Regions from separate parts of the Pseudomonas sp. MM227 genome, predicted to be linked through region 3. Evidence: predicted binding sites of a transcription regulator. Region 3 holds the regulator's gene; each other region holds the start of a gene.

The links. Region 3 encodes FliA, which starts transcription of late flagellar genes. Its sites were predicted from a motif close to CTAAAGTTTNNNNNNNNNNNGCCGNTAA; they were not measured.
Region 1: ONG87_RS01565 (methyl-accepting chemotaxis protein) is a predicted target of FliA. The motif match lies at 2,736-2,763, and genes of this name have one in related genera.
Region 2: ONG87_RS01650 (methyl-accepting chemotaxis protein) is a predicted target of FliA. The motif match lies at 2,974-3,001, and genes of this name have one in related genera.

What each region holds. Positions count from the first base shown of each region.
Region 1 is NZ_OX352319.1:342,318-348,283, reverse strand. Features, by position in the region: gene ONG87_RS01570 (YkgJ family cysteine cluster protein) at 113-523, shown strand; gene ONG87_RS01565 (methyl-accepting chemotaxis protein) at 703-2,700, opposite strand; gene typA (translational GTPase TypA) at 2,895-4,715, opposite strand; gene thiI (tRNA uracil 4-sulfurtransferase ThiI) at 4,979-5,966, opposite strand, start outside.
Region 2 is NZ_OX352319.1:366,097-372,062, forward strand. Features, by position in the region: gene ONG87_RS01640 (amino acid ABC transporter permease) at 1-78, shown strand, start outside; gene ONG87_RS01645 (amino acid ABC transporter ATP-binding protein) at 71-805, shown strand; gene ONG87_RS01650 (methyl-accepting chemotaxis protein) at 1,009-2,925, opposite strand; gene ONG87_RS01655 (16S rRNA (uracil(1498)-N(3))-methyltransferase) at 3,054-3,761, opposite strand; gene tatC (twin-arginine translocase subunit TatC) at 3,758-4,546, opposite strand; gene tatB (Sec-independent protein translocase protein TatB) at 4,543-5,019, opposite strand; gene ONG87_RS01670 (twin-arginine translocase TatA/TatE family subunit) at 5,023-5,283, opposite strand; gene ONG87_RS01675 (phosphoribosyl-ATP diphosphatase) at 5,309-5,644, opposite strand; gene hisI (phosphoribosyl-AMP cyclohydrolase) at 5,637-5,966, opposite strand, start outside.
Region 3 is NZ_OX352319.1:2,925,032-2,930,997, forward strand. Features, by position in the region: gene ONG87_RS13205 (chemotaxis protein CheA) at 1-136, opposite strand, end outside; gene ONG87_RS13210 (protein phosphatase CheZ) at 195-983, opposite strand; gene ONG87_RS13215 (chemotaxis response regulator CheY) at 1,003-1,377, opposite strand; gene fliA (RNA polymerase sigma factor FliA) at 1,591-2,337, opposite strand; gene fleN (flagellar synthesis regulator FleN) at 2,331-3,164, opposite strand; gene flhF (flagellar biosynthesis protein FlhF) at 3,283-4,602, opposite strand; gene flhA (flagellar biosynthesis protein FlhA) at 4,614-5,966, opposite strand, start outside.

The sequences.
Region 1 (5,966 bases), 2.0 Mb from region 3:
TCAGGTTCGTAACTTTGCACGATTAGCAGGGTTTCAGGCAGATGGTTGTTCACTTTTTCACCAATGCCGGTATGATCGCGCGCCCTGATCCACGTTACCTGATGACCTGACAATGAAAAGCTCTTTGATTGCCGCCGCCGAAGTGGACCGCCTGGACACCTGGCAGAAATATTCCGCGCCGATGTGCGGCGCCTGTATCTCGACCTGCTGCACGCTGCCGGTGGAAGTGAAGATCAAGGACCTGATCCGTATCGGCGTGGTGGATGAATTCGAGAAAGGCGACCCCCCCAAGAACGTTGCCAAGCGTTTGCAGAAGGAAGGCATCGTCGAGCGCTTCAACCAGAAGTCGGGCATTTTCACCCTGACGCGCATGAGCAACAACGATTGCCTGTACCTGGACAAGAAAAGCCGCCTGTGCACCATCTATGAAAAGCGTCCGGACACCTGCCGCAATCATCCGAAGATCGGGCCTCGCCCAGGCTTCTGTGCCTACCAGCCCAAGCCAGTATCGCGCCAAGGCTGAGTAACGTTCCTGCTACCCCTGTGGGAGCGGGCCCTGCCCGCGAAGGCCATACCACGGCCTGCCTGACACACCGCAGCGCCCTTTCGCGGCCAATGACCGCTCCTACAGAACATCGCCACACGCCTCCCCCTGTGGGAGCGGGCTCTGCCGCGAAGGGAGCGCCGCCGAATTGCCGCCGGTCACCCCTGTCGGCTCAGCCCTGCCAGACGGGTCGACAGAGCCTGCATGCCCTGGCTCAGTTCACTGAGGCTCGACGCATCGCGCGCGCCGTCTTCGCTGGCTGCGTGAATGCGCACTGCCAGTTCGTTGATCTCCTGGGTGACATGGCTCTGTTCCTGGGCGGCCACAGCGATCTGCTGGGTGCGCTGGACGATGTCGTCGAAACCGACCACCGTGCTCCCCAGCGACACGCTCAATACGTCAGCTTGCTGCGCCACGGTCCGCGTGCGGTCCTCGCCCGCGACCATGGTATTGACCGCCTTCACCGACGCCTGGCGCAGTTCGCCGATCATCTCCTGGATCTCGTCGGCCGAAGCCTGGGTCCGTCCTGCCAGGGTGCGCACCTCGTCGGCAACCACTGCAAAACCTCGCCCCTGCTCACCGGCGCGAGCGGCTTCGATCGCGGCATTGAGCGCCAGCAGGTTGGTCTGCGCGGAAATCGACTTGATCACGTCGAGCACGCCACTGACACTTTCTATGTCCTGACCCAGGCTGGTGATCGCCTGTGCCACGCTGGCGATATCACCGGTCAAGGAATTGATCGTCTGGCTGTTCTGCTGAACATGCCCCTGGCTCTGGCGCGCCGTCGACAGCGACAGCTGCGCGGTGTCGGAACACTCCGTGGTGTTGGAGGCAACCTCCTGGGCACTGGACGACATCTCGGTAATCGCCGTGGCCAGCAAGGTGTTGTCCTGACGCTGGGTTTCGGCGCGTTCGGCCATGATCACCGACAACCGAGCAACGTCATCGGACTGTTTCTGCAGGCGCAGCGCCTCATCGGCGATGGCCTTGAGCATGCTGCGCAGGTTGCCGGCGTAACGGTTGACCGCCCCGCGCAGCAGGCCGATCTCGTCCGCGCGAGCCACGTCCAGTTCGGCGCTGGCGCCACCGCCCTGCTCGCCCAGCTTGTCGATCTGTGCCGTGGTTTCGTTGATCTGACTGAACACCGCGCGCCCGGCCAGCCAGGCCAGACCGAACACCAATGCAAGGATCGGCAGCAAGGTGGTGAGGATATCCACAGTCAATTTGCTGGCAATGCCGGTCATGTGTGCCTGCGGCGTGGCCAGGCCCACCACCCAACCACTGGCCGGCACCCGAGTGAGACTGATGTAGCCCGCCCCACCCAGTTGCGCGTCCTGATCGATATGAAACGTCTGGGCTTCGCGCTGGCCGCTGCTGCGCCAATCGGCAACGCCCTTGAACCAGGGGTAGGCAGCGAGCATCGCCGCCTCGTCGGCAGGTGCCGGCTTGTCGTTGGCGGCCGGGAAATACAGGACCTTGCCTGATGGGTCGATGGCGAATGCATAACCCCCGGTGACCTGCCCATTGGACTTGAGGAAGTTGGCCAAGCCCGTGAGTGTCAGGTCGATGGTCGCCACACCGGCGAAACGTCCGTCACGACTGTAGGGCACGGTACAGGTGGTCATCAGGATCTTGCTGACCGGATCCTCGTAGGCATCCGACCACGCGCAGCGGCCAGGCGCGGATGCCTTGCCCTGCACGTACCAGTCGGCGGCGTGATAGTCATCGACGGCGCCGGCATTGTATTCCTCGGAATAACCCAGGCCCTGCCCACTGCGTGCCCAATAGAAACTGCGCCGCGGCACGCCTGCGCTGAACGCATTGGGCTCGGGCCACAGGCCACCGCCGGCAATGGCGGCATCGCCCTGTGAGTCGATGATCGGTGCCAATGCACCCTTCACCAGCTCGACGTCGGCCGGCAGCGTCGCGCCCAAACTCGCCAGCGCGGCGACGCGCCCCTCGACCTCGGCCAGCTGGATCGACAGCTGCCGAGCGATGGCCGTGGCCGACTGCTCGGCGCTCTTGGTGTTGGACTGGATCAGCTTGGGCTCGCCGCTGAGTACCATGACCGCGTAGATGGCCACCGTCGTGACCAGAAGGATGAACAGGATGCCCAGGCTGAAGCGGGACATGATCTTGGTAGGTAGCAGGCTCACGGGGCCCCCTTCGGAGGGAATCGATATTGCCTGCGCTATCGGCTCGGTCCGAGGAAACTCGAGAAGTGGGCGATGGAAGGTATGCAGGGTGCCAGGGCCGGCCCTTTCGCGGGCAGACCTGCCAACACACAGCCATAAAAAAACCCCCGGACGCTTTCGCGCCGGGGGCCTTTTCAATCAACCGGAACTACGGATCAGTTCTTGGCTTTCTTGGCAGCGCGGGTACGCTCGCCTTCGTCCAGGATCTTCTTGCGCAGACGGATCGACTTCGGCGTGACTTCGCACAGCTCGTCGTCCTGGATGAATTCCAGAGCCTGTTCCAGGGTGAAGCGAACAGGTGGAACCAGAGCGATGGTTTCGTCTTTGCCCGACGCACGCATGTTGTCCAGCTTCTTGCCCTTGGTAGGGTTTACGCCCATGTCGGTGTCGCGGCTGTTCAAGCCGACGATCTGACCGTTGTAGATCTCCTGGCCGTGCTCGACGAACAGCTTGCCGCGCGCCTGCAGGGTTTCCAGCGAGTAGGTCAGTGCCTTGCCGGTTTCGACCGAAACCAGTACGCCGTTCTGACGGCCGGACATGTGGCCCGACTTCATCGGAGCGTAGCGATCGAAGATCGAAGTCAGGATGCCAGCACCGTTGGTCAGGGTCAGGAACTGGTTACGGAAACCGATCAGACCGCGAGCGGGGATGTTGTATTCCAGACGAACACGGCCCTTGCCATCCGGCACCATGTTGGTCAGGTCGCCTTTACGCAGGCCCATCTCTTCCATGACCTTGCCCTGGGATTCCTCAGGGGTGTCGATGGTGACGTTTTCGAACGGTTCCTGCTTCTCGCCGTCGATGACGCGGATGATCACCTCAGGACGACCGACACCCATTTCGAAGCCTTCGCGACGCATGGTTTCGATCAGTACCGAAAGGTGCAGCTCGCCGCGGCCGGAGACCTTGAACTTGTCGGCCGAGTCGCCTTCTTCAACGCGCAGGGCAACGTTGTACAGCAGCTCTTTGTCCAGACGTTCCTTGATGTTGCGGGACGTCACGAACTTGCCTTCTTTACCGCAGAATGGCGAGTCGTTGACCTGGAAGGTCATGGAAACGGTTGGCTCGTCGACGGTCAGCGGCTTCATTGCTTCGACGTTGTCCGGCTGGCACAGGGTGTCGGAGATGAACAGCGAGTCCATGCCGCTCACGCAGACGATGTCGCCAGCGAAGGCTTCTTCGACGTCGATGCGGTGCAGGCCGTGGTGACCCATCAGCTTGAGGATACGACCGTTGCGCTTCTTGCCGTCGGCGCCGATGGCGACCACCGGGGTGTTCGGCTTGACGCTGCCGCGAGCGATACGGCCAACACCGATGACGCCCAGGAAGCTGTTGTAGTCCAGTGCCGAGATCTGCATCTGGAACGGGCCGTCGCGGTCGACTTTCGGAGCCGGTACGTTGTCGACGATCGACTGGTACAGCGGGGTCATGTCTTCGGCCATGTCGGTGTGTTCCAGACCGGCAATGCCGTTCAGGGCCGAGGCGTAGACGACTTTGAAGTCCAGCTGTTCTTCGGTGGCACCGAGGTTGTCGAACAGGTCGAAGATCTGGTCCAGAACCCAGTCCGGACGCGCGCCTGGACGGTCGACCTTGTTGATGCAGACGATCGGACGCAGACCGGCTTCGAACGCCTTCTTGGTCACGAAACGGGTTTGCGGCATAGGGCCGTCCTGGGCGTCGACCAGCAGCAGCACGGAGTCGACCATCGACATCACGCGCTCTACTTCGCCACCGAAGTCGGCGTGGCCCGGGGTGTCCACGATGTTGATGTGGTAGCCGTTCCAGTTGATGGCGGTGTTCTTGGCCAGGATGGTGATGCCACGCTCTTTTTCCTGGTCGTTGGAGTCCATCACGCGCTCGTCGTTGAGCTCGTTGCGCTCCAGGGTGCCGGACTGACGCAGGAGTTTGTCTACCAGGGTGGTCTTGCCATGGTCAACGTGAGCAATGATGGCGATGTTGCGTAGATTTTCGATCACTTGTGTATCTCGATCAGAGGATTCGGTTGCCGCGCATTCTACGTGGCGAATATTAAACAAAAAGCTATCCGGGCCAGACAGCGTAGGAACGTAGCGAGCGACGGCAAGGCAAGGAAGAAATAGGCGAGGAAGCACAGTTTACTGGTTGTAAATGAGCATTCCGAGCCTGTTTCTGACGCAGCATTGCCTAGCGCAGTAGTTCCTACGCTGTCTGGGGGTCGGGAGGGCGATGGCGGATACTCCCACCATTCAACCCTGGGACTCTATGTCGGACGATAAACGCGCACATTGGCATGTCCCTCACTCAACAGATGGTGAGCATGCAGTCGGCTCATGACGCCCCTGTCGCAATACAGCAAGTACTGGCGAGTGAAATCCAGTTCCTTGAAGCGGCTGTTCAGGGCATAAAAAGGCATTGCCTTGACCTCGATGCCGGCCAGTGACAGCGGCTGGTCTTCCTGGGCATCGGGGTGGCGGATATCGATGACGACTTGTCCGGACAGCGCCTCGCTGACCTCTTCGACCTCGATATCCCGGCCCAGCTGGTCGATGACTTCATCAATGGACACCAGCTTGGCGCGTTCCAGCGCTCGCTCAAGAACGGCCATGTCGAAAGACTTCTCTTCATGGACGACGCGCGGCAATTTTGCACTGGTGGTCGGGTTGACCGAAATCACGCCGCAATATTCTGGCATGTGTTTGGCAAAATCGGCAGTCCCAATTTCAACTGCTTGATCGATGATGTCTTGTTTGTGGCTCGCCAGCAGCGGGCGCAGTACCAATTTGTCGGTCGCGCTGTCGATCGCCGACAGGTTGGGCAGGGTCTGGCTGGACACCTGCGAGATGGCTTCGCCCGTGACCAGCGCGGGAATCTTCAGTTGGTCGGCCAGGCGCGTGGCGGCCCGCAGCATCATGCGCTTGAGGATCACGCCCATGTGGCTGTTGTCGACCTTGCCGAGAATCTCGCCCAGCACTTCTTCGAACGGCACGCTGATGAACAGCACGCGCTGAGAGCTGCCGTACTTCTTCCAGAGGAAGTGGGCAACTTCCATCACCCCCAGTTCATGGGCGCGACCGCCCAGGTTGAAGAAGCAGAAGTGGGTCATCAGGCCACGGCGCATGATCTGGTAGGCGGCAACGGTGGAGTCGAAACCGCCCGACATCAACACTAGCGTCTGTTCCAGCGCGCCCAAGGGGTAGCCACCCATGCCGTCGTGCTGGTCATGGATGACGAACAGGCGCTGGTCGCGG
Region 2 (5,966 bases), 2.1 Mb from region 3:
GCCCTGTACCTGGTCATCAATCTGCCGCTGTCGTATTTCGCCAGCCGGCTCGAGCGGAGGCTTGCGCAAAGTGATTGAAGTACGCGACCTGTTGAAGGTGTTCAATACCCGTGGCCAGGTGGTGCGCGCGGTCGATCAGGTGAGCACGCAGGTGGCCAAGGGCGAGGTGCTGGTGGTACTGGGCCCCTCGGGCTCGGGCAAGTCCACCTTCCTGCGTTGCCTCAATGGCCTTGAGGCATTCGATGAAGGCTCGGTAAGCATCGATGGCCTGCGCCTCGACGATCCCAAAACCAACATCAATGCCTACCGACGCGAAGTCGGCATGGTGTTCCAGCACTTCAACCTGTTTCCGCACATGACCGTGCTGGAAAACCTGTGCCTGGCGCAGAAAGTGGTGCGCAAGCGCGGCAGGGCCGAGCGAGAGGCCAAGGCACGCGCATTGCTGGCCAAGGTAGGCATCGGCGAGAAGGCCGATGCGTTTCCTTCACGGCTGTCCGGTGGCCAGCAGCAGCGCGTGGCCATTGCCCGGGCGCTGTGCATGGACCCTAAGGTCATGCTGTTCGACGAGCCGACATCGGCGCTCGATCCGGAGATGGTCGGTGAGGTGCTGGAAGTGATGAAGACCCTCGCCGAAGAAGGCATGACCATGGTGTGCGTCACCCATGAAATGGGCTTCGCCCGTGAAGTGGCGGACCGTGTGCTGTTCTTCGACCATGGCCGTTTGCTGGAAGATGCGCCCCCGGCCGAGTTCTTCGACGCACCCAAGGACCCAAGGGCACAGGCGTTTTTGCGGCAGGTGTTGTAGCCCAGGTTCCTGCGCCGATCCGCAGACCGCTTTCGCGGGCAGAGACCCGCTCCCACAGAAGTACCGCAGGTGTTGTAGTTCTGCTGCCTGTCTGGCTGTGGGGCCTCTTCGCGGGCAGAGACCCGCTCCCACAAGATCGCTGCAGATTCCTGTGGGAGCGGGTCTCTGCCCGCGAAGAGGCCCTCAGGCTCACCCAACCAGGGTCAGACCTTGAACTGACCCACCAACCCCTGCAGATGTGTGCCCAGACGCGCCAGCTCGATGCTCGACGCTGCCGTTTCCTCGCTCGCCGCCGATGTCTGCTCGGAAACGTCGCGCACGTTGAGCACGCTGCGGTTGATCTCTTCGGCCACCACACTCTGTTGCTCCGCGGCGGCGGCGATCTGCTGGTTCATCGCCTGGATCGTCGACACGGTACGGGTAATGTCGCTCAACGACTCACCGGCACGCCGGGCCAGTTGCACACTGCTGTCGGTCATCGCCCGGCTGCTGTCCAGTGCGCTGGAAACCTCATGGGTACCGGTCTGCAGCGAAGCGATCAATGACTGGATCTCTTCGGTCGATTGCTGAGTGCGTTGGGCCAGGCTGCGTACTTCATCGGCCACCACGGCAAAACCGCGACCTGCCTCGCCGGCACGGGCCGCCTCGATTGCCGCGTTCAGAGCCAACAGGTTGGTCTGCTGCGCCACCGACTTGATCACATCGAGCACGCCGCCGATCTTGCTGCTTTCCTGCTTCAACTGATTCATGGCCTCGCTGGAATGCAGCACCTCGGCGGCCAGTCGCTCGATCTGGCCCACGGCCTGGCTGACCACTCGATCACCTTCACGGGCCTGCTGATCGGCAGCCACGGCAGCTTCCGAGGCTTCCTCGGCGTTGCGCGCCACTTCCTGCACCGTCGCCGCCATTTCATTCATGGCCGTGGCCACCTGGTCGGTTTCGACTTTCTGCGCGTTGACGCCGGCGCTGGTCTGCTCGGTGACCGCGGAAAGCTCCTCGGCGGCACTGGCCAGCTGCGTGACGCCCTCGCTGATGCCACCCACCAGTTCGCGCAGGTTAAGGGTCATGCGCTGCAGGGCCAGCTGAACCTGGCCCAGTTCGTCACGTCGGGTGATGGCGGGCGACTGCCGGAGGTCGCCGGAAGCGACGCGCTCGACACTCGCCAGGGTCTGCCGCAACGGGCCGACGATCTGCGCGGTGATCGCCCATGCCGCAGCGATACCGAGCAGTGTGGCCAGGGCGGCTGCAGTGGCCAGCCACGCCTTGGCCTGGGCCGTGTCGGCATCGCGCTTGGCCGTCTGCGAGTCGCCCAGTCGGTCGCTCAACCCGAGCAGGGTGGTGCCCAATGCCGTCATCTTGTCGATGCTCTGCAGTGTGGCCTGCTGGTTTTCGCTGAATTGCGCCACCGCTGCGCGATAGGCACGCAGGGAATCGCCGGCCTGCTGCAAGCGGCCGGTGAATTCGCCGGAAACGCTGGCCCCCGCAGCGGCGACCGAAGCGATCGCCTGGTCGATGGCCGCCAGCGCCGGCTGACGTGCTTCGTCCTTGGCGCTATAGGTGTAGCCACGCACTTGAAAGCGCGCCTGCTGGATCAGCCGGCTGGTTTCCACCAGGGTGCTGTAGGCCGTCAGCTCGCCCTGGCTCAGCAGCGCTGCCTGCGCCTGATTGACTTCGGCCACGGCGCGGTCGGCGGTGCTGCCCAGTTGGCTGCGGGCTGCCTCGCGACCCTGGATCGACGCCAGCGATGCGGTGAATTCCCGGCGATAGGCTTGGGTGGTGGCTATTTCCTGCTCGACGAGCGCGATGTCTTCGGGCTGCACCAGAGTGTGCTGGGCGGCCGCAAGATCGTTGTCGAGCTGGTCGAGAAGACGGGTGACATTGTCGGCACCGGAACTGCCTTTCTGCAGTTCGAACGACTGAGCGGCAATGCGCAGGTCACGCATGCGGTCGTCGAGTATGGAAATGCTGGTGATCTTGTCGGCGCGCTCGATCAAGCGGGTCAGGCCAGACCAGCCCGTGGCGGCAATCAAAAGAGTAAGCAGTAGCACCACACCGAAACCAATCCCCAGTTTCAGGTTGACGCTCAGATTGCCCAGGTAGCGGGCAAAGGTGTTGGACATGATGAAGCTCCCTGACAGGCCGACAGCATGATTGTCGGCAGTTCAGGGGCATCGGCAGGTGTCGCCGAAACTCGATGGTGGCTAAGTGACGTGACCCACCGGGAATCGTCAAGCCTGGACGACGTGGGTCAGAACAGCCGCGCGAGCAGCACCGCCACGGCGGTTTCAACCCGCAGGATGCGTTCGCCCAGCTGCACTGGCTGCAAACCTGCAAGGCCCAGCAGGTCGACCTCGTAGGGAATCCAGCCACCTTCCGGACCAATGGCCAGGGTCACTGGCTGCTCCGGATGACGCGGGCAGGGCGGGTAGTCGCCCGGATGCCCGACCAGCCCCAGGGTGCCGGCGCTCAGAGCAGGCAGGCGATCCTCGACGAAGGGCTTGAAACGCTTTTCGATCAGCACTTCGGGGAGCTGGGTATCGCGTGCCTGTTCCAGGCCCAGGATGAGCTGCTCGCGAATGGCAGCCGGCTCGAGAAAAGGGGTTTGCCAGAAACTTTTCTCGACCCGATAGCTGTTCACCAGGACCAGCTTGGCCACCCCCATGGTGGCAATGGTCTGGAACACTCGGCGAAGCATTTTCGGGCGGGGCAGCGCAAGCACCAGTGTCAGCGGCAGTTTCGCCGGTGGCGGTTGGTCGAGCACCACGGCAAGTTCGGCCTCGTGATCTTCCAACCTTGTGACCTGGGCACGCCCCATCAAGCCATCGACCTTGCCCACCCGCAGGCTGTCGCCCAGTTCGACACGGTGCACGGCCTGCATGTGGGTGAAGCGTCGATCACGCAGCACTACCTTGTCCGGCGCGGTGAAGTCGGCCGTTTCGAGCAGCAGCAGGTTCATGCCTGAGTCGCAGGCGGCTGGCCGTTGCGGTCATCGTCCTCGGTTGGTTCGTCACCGCGCTTGCGGATCAGGGCACCGAACAGGATGCCGATCTCGAACAGCAACCACATCGGCACGGCCAGCAGTGTCTGCGAAAAAATGTCCGGTGGGGTCAGAATCATGCCGACCACGAAGCAGCCGATGATCACGTACGGGCGGATCTTGCGCAGGTACTTGACGTCGACCACGCCGATCCACACCAGCAGTACCACGGCCACCGGAATCTCGAACGCCACGCCGAAAGCGAAGAACAGCGTCATGACGAAATCGAGGTAACTGGCGATGTCGGTGGCCATGGTCACGCCCACCGGCGTGGCACTGGCGAAGAACTTGAAGACCAGTGGAAACACCAGAAAGTAGGCGAAGGCCATCCCCGCATAGAACAGGAAGATGCTCGACACCAGCAATGGTATGGCAATGCGTTTTTCGTGCTTGTACAGGCCCGGTGCGATGAAGCCCCAGACCTGGTGCAGGATGATCGGCACGGCCAGGAACAGCGAGACCATCATGGTCAGCTTGAAAGGCGTGAGAAACGGCGAGGCCACATCAGTGGCGATCATCGTGGCCCCTTCGGGCAGGTACTCGCGCAGCGGCGCCGACACCAGGGTGTAGATCTGTTGGGCGAAGGAAAACAGCCCGGCGAAGACCAGGAAAATCACGGCAACGCAACGCAGCAGGCGCGTGCGCAATTCGGTCAAGTGCGAGACCAGCGGCATGGGCTGGTCGTTTTCCGGAATTTCGCTCATGGGGCCCGCGGTGGCTGTGTAGGTTCATTGGAGGATACGGGTATCGCAACAGCCTGAGCGCTGCTCGTGTCACGGTCAACCACAGCCGGTGTCTGCGTGGCAGTGGGCACCGTGGTAGGAGTGACGTCGGTGCTCACCGCATCACGATCAAGCACCGGTTGCGCCTGGGCGCCGGGTGGAATCGGATCGGCCAGCGGTGCGGGCGGCTCGCTCGGACGCGCGGCGCGCTGCGGATCGAGGATCTTGCGCGCCTGCTCCTCGAGCGAAAGCACGTGCTCGTTGTGCAGTTGGCGACGGATTTCGTCGGCGCCTATCTCGCGTTCCACTTCGGTCTTGATCGCGTTGAAGCTGCGTTTCAGGCGCCCGATCCACAACCCTGCGGTGCGCGCGGCACCGGGCAGTCGCTCAGGGCCCAGCACCAACAGGGCGATGAGGCCCACGAGCATGAGTTCGCTGAAGCTGATACCGAACATTGATCAGTCTTTCCTGATGGGTTCTTCGACTTTCTGATGCTGGCCGTCGAGGGTATGCGGCGGAGTCAGCGGCGAGCTGGCCTGCGGGTGGACCGGCTGTGTCGGCTGCTCGGCACCCGGTTTGTCGTCGTCGTTCATGGCTTTGCGAAAGCCCTTGATCGATTCACCGACGTCGGTGCCCAGGTTCTTGAGTTTCTTGGTGCCGAAGACCAGTACCACGACAATCAGGATGACGATCCAGTGTTTCCAATCAAACAGACCCATGATTCAACTCCTCCAAAAAGACATTTCAGGCTGACGGCAGGCGGGCGGCTTTCTCATCGTGACCGGACAGGCCGAATCGGCGATCCAGTTCATCGAGTACAGCCTGTGGGTGTTGGCCGAGTTGTGCAAGCATGACCAGGCTATGGAACCACAGATCGGCGGTTTCGTAGATGACATCGCTGCAGTCGCCGCTGTGGGCGGCATCCTTGGCGGCAATGATGGTCTCGATCGATTCTTCGCCGAGCTTTTCCAGAATCTTGTTCAATCCCTTGGCGTACAGGCTGGCGACATACGAGCTGTCGGCGCTGGCGCCCTTGCGTTCTTCGAGCACCGCAGCGACGCGGTCCAGAGTGTCATTCATGGCCATGGCCTGCGGAATAGATGGCAGCGGGATTTTTCAGGACCGGGTCGACGACGGTCCATTGGCCGTTCTCGAAGACCCGATAGAAGCAGCTTTGGCGGCCAGTGTGACAGGCGATGTCACCGACCTGCTCGACGCTGAGCACGACCACGTCGGCGTCGCAGTCCAGGCGCAGCTCGTGCAGTTTCTGCACGTGACCGGATTCCTCGCCCTTGCGCCACAGCTTGCCACGCGAACGGGACCAGTAGATCGCCCGGTTTTCGGCAGCGGTCAATGCCAGTGCCTCGCGGTTCATCCAGGCCATCATGAGGATGCGCCCGGT
Region 3 (5,966 bases):
GAAAAATTGCATTGAGCAAGTCGGCATCATCGGGACGGCTTTCCAGCTCGACCAGTTGTTCGGACAGTTGCTCGAGAATTTCGCCGGCCTCTACCAGGAAATCCTGAAGGATTTCTTCGTCGGCGCCGAAGCTCATGTGGATGCTCCCTGGAATACGTGATTAACGGTCAACACAGTCAGGCGCAGGCGATGGCCTAGAAGCCCAGACTGGACAGCAGATCGTCGACATCGTCCTGACCGGATACGACGTCTTCACGTTTATCGGCATGGATCTGCGGACCTTCACCCTTGGCGGGATGTTTTTCTTGATCTTTTTCGGCGCGGAGCTGTTCGTGATCATGCTGGATGCCGGCGAAGCGATCGACCTGGCTGGCCATCAGGACCAGTTTGAGCAGGTTGCTCTCCACTTCGGTGACCAGCGCGGTGACACGCTTGATGACCTGGCCGGTGAGGTCCTGATAATCCTGGGCCAGCACGATGTCGTTGAGGTGGCTGGCGACTTCGCGATTGCCCTGCTCGCTGCGGGTCAGGAAGCTGTCGACCCGGCGCGCCAGTTCGCGGAACTCGTCGGCGGCCACTTCGCGGCGCATGAAGCGCTGCCAGTCGGCGCTCAAGGCACTGGCTTCGGCACTCAGCGTATTGAGCACCGGGGTGCTCTGCTCGACCAGATCCATGGTGCGGTTGGCCGCGTTTTCGGTCAGGCGTACCACATACGACAGACGTTCGGTCGCATCGGTGATCTGCGAAACCTCTTCGGCCTGGGGGATGTTCGGATCGATCTGGAAACTGACGATTGCGCTGTGCAGCTCGCGCGTAAGCTTGCCCACTTCCTGATACAGGCCGCGATCGCGGGTCTGGTTCAGTTCGTGGATCAATTGCACCGCGTCGCCGAAACGGCCTTTTTCAAGGCTGTCGACCAGCTCCACTGCGTGTTTTTTCAGGGTCGACTCGAAGTCCCCCAACGTGCTTTGTTTGTGGTCCATTGCGCCCCCATTGCAGACTTCAGCTATTGACGCGCTCGAAAATCTTTTCGATTTTTTCTTTCAGCACTTGCGCAGTGAAAGGCTTGACCACATACCCGTTGACCCCGGCCTGGGCGGCTTCGATGATCTGCTCGCGCTTGGCCTCGGCGGTGACCATCAGCACCGGGAGGTGCTTGAGGCGATCGTCGGCGCGCACCTGGCGCAGCAGGTCGATGCCGGACATGCCAGGCATGTTCCAGTCGGTGACGAGAAAATCGAAGTTGCCGCTGTGCAACATCGGCAAGGCGGTGTTGCCATCATCGGCCTCGGCGGTGTTGGTGAAGCCCAGGTCACGCAGCAGGTTCTTGATGATGCGCCGCATCGTCGAGAAATCGTCGACGATGAGGATTTTCATGTTCTTGTCCAATTAGACCTCCAGCAGTCTTGAACACGCCCAGCCCCTGGACGTGCATAACAATCGAATTCGCCTGAGCCACTTGCCGCTGCAGATCGCCTACACGCGCTACGCCTGCAGGCCTCTTCGCGGGCAGAGCCCGCTCCCACAGTCTCGGCCTTTGTGGGAGCGGGCTCTGCCCGCGACAAAGCCCGCACCGGTCTTGCCGTTCCTTCAGCGTGCCCGCCATTCCCCCAGGCGCCCGCGAAGTCGCGCCGCGCACTGGCTGTGCAACTGGCTTACCCGCGACTCGCTGACACCCAGTACCTCGCCGATTTCCTTGAGGTTCAGCTCTTCGTCGTAATACAACGACAGGACCAGCTTCTCGCGCTCGGGCAGGTTGGCGATGGCCTCGGCCAGCGCGCCTTGAAAGCGTTCGTCCTCGAGATCCCGCGAGGGCTCCAGCGAACCGCTGGCGCCGTCTTCGTGCAGGCCCTCGTGCTCACCGTCCTGCAGCAGATCGTCGAAGCTGAACAAGCGGCTGCCCAAGGTATCGTTCAGGATCCCGTAGTAATCATCCAGACTCAGACTAAGTTCGGCAGCGATCTCGTGATCTTTAGCGTCGCGACCGGTTTTCGACTCGATTCGGCGAATGGCATCACTGACCATGCGGGTATTGCGGTGCACCGAACGCGGCGCCCAGTCGCCCTTGCGCACTTCGTCGAGCATGGCGCCGCGGATACGAATACCGGCGTAGGTCTCGAAACTGGCCCCCTTGCTCGAGTCGTACTTGGTCGAGACCTCCAGCAGACCGATCATGCCGGCCTGGATCAGGTCTTCCACCTGCACGCTGGCTGGCAGACGCGCCAGCAGGTGATAGGCGATACGCTTGACCAGCGGCGCGTATTGCTCGATCAGCTGATGCTGCTGCGAGTCGCGCGACGCCTTGCTGTACATACGGTATCCGCTGGCACTCATGATACGGGCCCTGCGCTGGTTTGCTGGACCAGGCGTTCGACGAAGAACTCCAGGTGGCCACGGGGGTTGGCCGGCAAAGGCCAGGTGTCTACTTTCTGCGCGATCGCCTTGAAGGCCAGCGAGCATTTGGAACGGGGGAACGCCTCGTACACGGCGCGCTGCTTCTGCACGGCCTTGCGCACCGACTCATCGTAGGGCACGGCGCCGACGTACTGCAGGGCAACGTCGAGGAAGCGATCGGTCACCTTGGTCAACTTGGCGAACAGATTGCGCCCTTCCTGGGGGCTCTGCGCCATGTTGGCCAGGACCCGGAAGCGGTTCATGCCGTAATCGCGGTTGAGCAGCTTGATCAAGGCGTAGGCATCGGTGATCGAGGTGGGCTCGTCGCATACCACCAGCAGGACTTCCTGGGCGGCGCGGACAAAGCTCACTACCGATTCGCCGATACCGGCGGCGGTGTCGATGATCAGTACGTCGAGGTTGTCGCCCACATCGCTGAAGGCCTGGATCAGGCCGGCATGCTGGGCCGGGCTCAACTGCACCATGCTCTGGGTACCCGAGGCTGCCGGCACGACACGGATGCCGCCGGGGCCCTGCAACATCACGTCGCGTAGTTCGCAGCGACCTTCGATCACATCGGCCAGGGTGCGCTTGGGGGTCAGGCCCAACAACACGTCGACGTTGGCCAGGCCAAGGTCGGCGTCCAGCAACATGACCCGGCGGCCGAGCTCGGCCAACGCCAGGGACAAGTTCACTGACACATTAGTCTTGCCGACGCCACCTTTGCCGCCGGTCACCGCGATCACCTGTACGGGATGCATGCTGCCCATGTTCGTTCTTTACCTTGTCTAGACCGAGGCCACACGAGTGGCTGCCAGTTCGATTGCTCGAGTGTTTCCTGGCAACCCTACGATGCAGGAAGAGTGTGCTTGCATAACGTTCTTCACCTCAGCCAACTCGCTTGTCGGGGCTGTGGTAGAGACCCGCGAACATATCGGCCATGGCCTCTTCGCTGGGCTCTTCTTGCATTTGCACGCTCACTGCGCGGCTGACCAACTGGTGCCGGCGCGGCAAATGCAAGTCATCGGGAATGCGCGGCCCATCGGTAAGATAGGCAATCGGCAGTTCCTGACTGATGGCCAGGCTCAGCACTTCGCCGAGACAGGCCGTTTCATCCAGTTTGGTCAGGATGCACCCGGCCAGACCGCAACGCTTGTAGCTATGGTACGCCGCGCTGAGCACCTGCTTCTGGCTGGTAGTAGCCAGCACGAGGTAATTGCGCGCATTGATCCCGCGTCCGGCCAGGCTTTCGAGCTGCATGCGCAGGGCCGGATCGCTGGCTTGCAGGCCAGCGGTGTCGATCAATACCACGCGCTTGCGCAGCAGGGGTTCCAGGGCTTGTACCAATGACTGGCCCGGATCGACCTGAGTCACCGATACATTGAGAATGCGGCCCAGGGTCTTGAGTTGTTCCTGGGCACCGATGCGAAAGCTGTCCATGCTCACCAGCGCCACGCTCTGGGAACCGTACTTGAGCACATAACGGGCCGCCAGCTTGGCCAGAGTGGTGGTCTTGCCCATGCCAGCCGGGCCGACCATGGCGATCACGCCACCTTCTTCGAGCGGTTCCACTTCCGGTGTACGGATCATACGCGCCAAGTGCGCCAGCAGCATCCGCCATGCCTGCCGAGGTTCGTTGATTTCGCTGGTCAGGCTGAGCAGCTCGCGAGCGATCGGGCCGGACAAGCCGATGCGCTGCAAACGACGCCACAGATTCGCCTGCGCCGGCTTGCAGCCTTGCAGCTGGGTCCAGGCCAGGGAGCCCAGCTGCACTTCCAGCAGTTGGCGCAAACCGTTGAGTTCGGAACGCATGGAATCGAAAAGACGTTGGTCGACGGCAGGCTGTGGCGCGGGGGCCACCTGCACACGCGGGGGCTCTTCGCGACGCGGCTCGACCAGCGGCTCGGCGGCGGTCAACGGCAGGCCGGCAACCAGCTGGCGGTTGGTAGCCGCATCGCTCTCGCCACGGGTGCTCAGCTCGGCCTGGGCCGAAACGATCCGCGATTGGGTCTTGCGCAGCTCTTCTTCCAACTCCAGGTTGGGCACGCGCGGCGCCAGGGCCGACAGCTTGTAGTCCAGCGCTGCGGTCAGCTCGACGCCGCCGGCGATGCGACGGTTGCCAATGATGGCAGCGTCGGCGCCCAGCTCATCGCGGACCAATTTCATGGCCTGACGCATGTCGGCGGCGAAAAATCGCTTCACTTGCATAACCCACTACCTCAGCCGTTGGGCCCTACTGTCGCAACGATGGTGACTTGCTTGTTATCAGGGATTTCCTGATAGGCCAGTACGTGAAGGTTGGGGATCGCCAGGCGACCGAAACGTGACAGCATCGCGCGGACCGGACCGGCTACCAGCAGTATCACCGGTTGGCCCTGCATCTCCTGCCGCTGCGCCGCATCGATCAGGGATCTCTGCAGTTTTTCCGCCATGCTCGGTTCCAGCAAAACGCCTTCTTCCTGACCCTGACCAGCCTTCTGAAGACTATTTAGCAATATCTGTTCCAACCTTGGTTCCAGCGTGATGACAGGCAGCTCCGACTCAATGCCTACAATGCTTTGCACGATTGCGCGGGACAAACCGACCCTGACGGCCTGAACCAGCGCGGCGGTATCTTGACTCCGATGCCCGTTGTTGGCGATGGCTTCTGCGATGCTGCGGATGTCGCGTACGGGTACCTGCTCAGCCAGCAGGGCCTGCAGGACCTTGAGCAGCGAAGACAGCGAAAGGATGCCCGGAACCAGCTCTTCGGCCAGCTTGGGCGATCCTTTTGCCAGAACTTGCAGCAATTGTTGCACTTCTTCGTGGCCGATCAGCTCATGGGCATGCTTCTGCAGAATCTGGTTCAAGTGCGTGGCCACTACCGTACTGGCATCGACCACCGTGTAGCCCAGCGACTGCGCCTGGCTGCGCAGGTTGACGTCGATCCAGACCGCGTCCAGACCAAACGCCGGATCCTTGGCGGTGATGCCGTTCAACGAGCCGAACACCTGCCCGGGGTTGATTGCCAGCTCGCGATCCGGGTAAATCTCGGCTTCGGCGAGGATCACCCCCATGAGCGTCAAACGATAGGCGCTGGGCGCCAGGTCGAGGTTGTCGCGAATATGCACGGTAGGCATCAGGAAGCCCAGGTCCTGGGACAGCTTCTTGCGTACGCCCTTGATCCGCGCCAGCAATTGGCCGCCTTGATTGCGGTCCACCAGCGGGATCAAACGGTAGCCAACTTCCAGGCCGATCATGTCGATGGGCGTCACGTCATCCCAGCCCAGTTCCTTGGTTTCCTGGGTGCGCGTCGGTGAAGGCAGCAGCTCTTGTTGGCGCTGCACTTCGGCCTGGGCCTGGACCTTGACGTCGTTCTGCTTTTTCCACAAAAGGTAGGCACCACCACCGGCGATGGCACCCAGGGTGATAAAGGCCATGTGCGGCATTCCGGGCACCATGCCCATGATCACCATCAGCGCGCCGGAGACGGCCAGTGCCTTGGGCGAAGCGAACATCTGCCGCTGGATCTGCTTGCCCATCTCCTCGGAGCCCGAAGCACGGGTCACCATGATGGCTGCCGCGGTGGACAG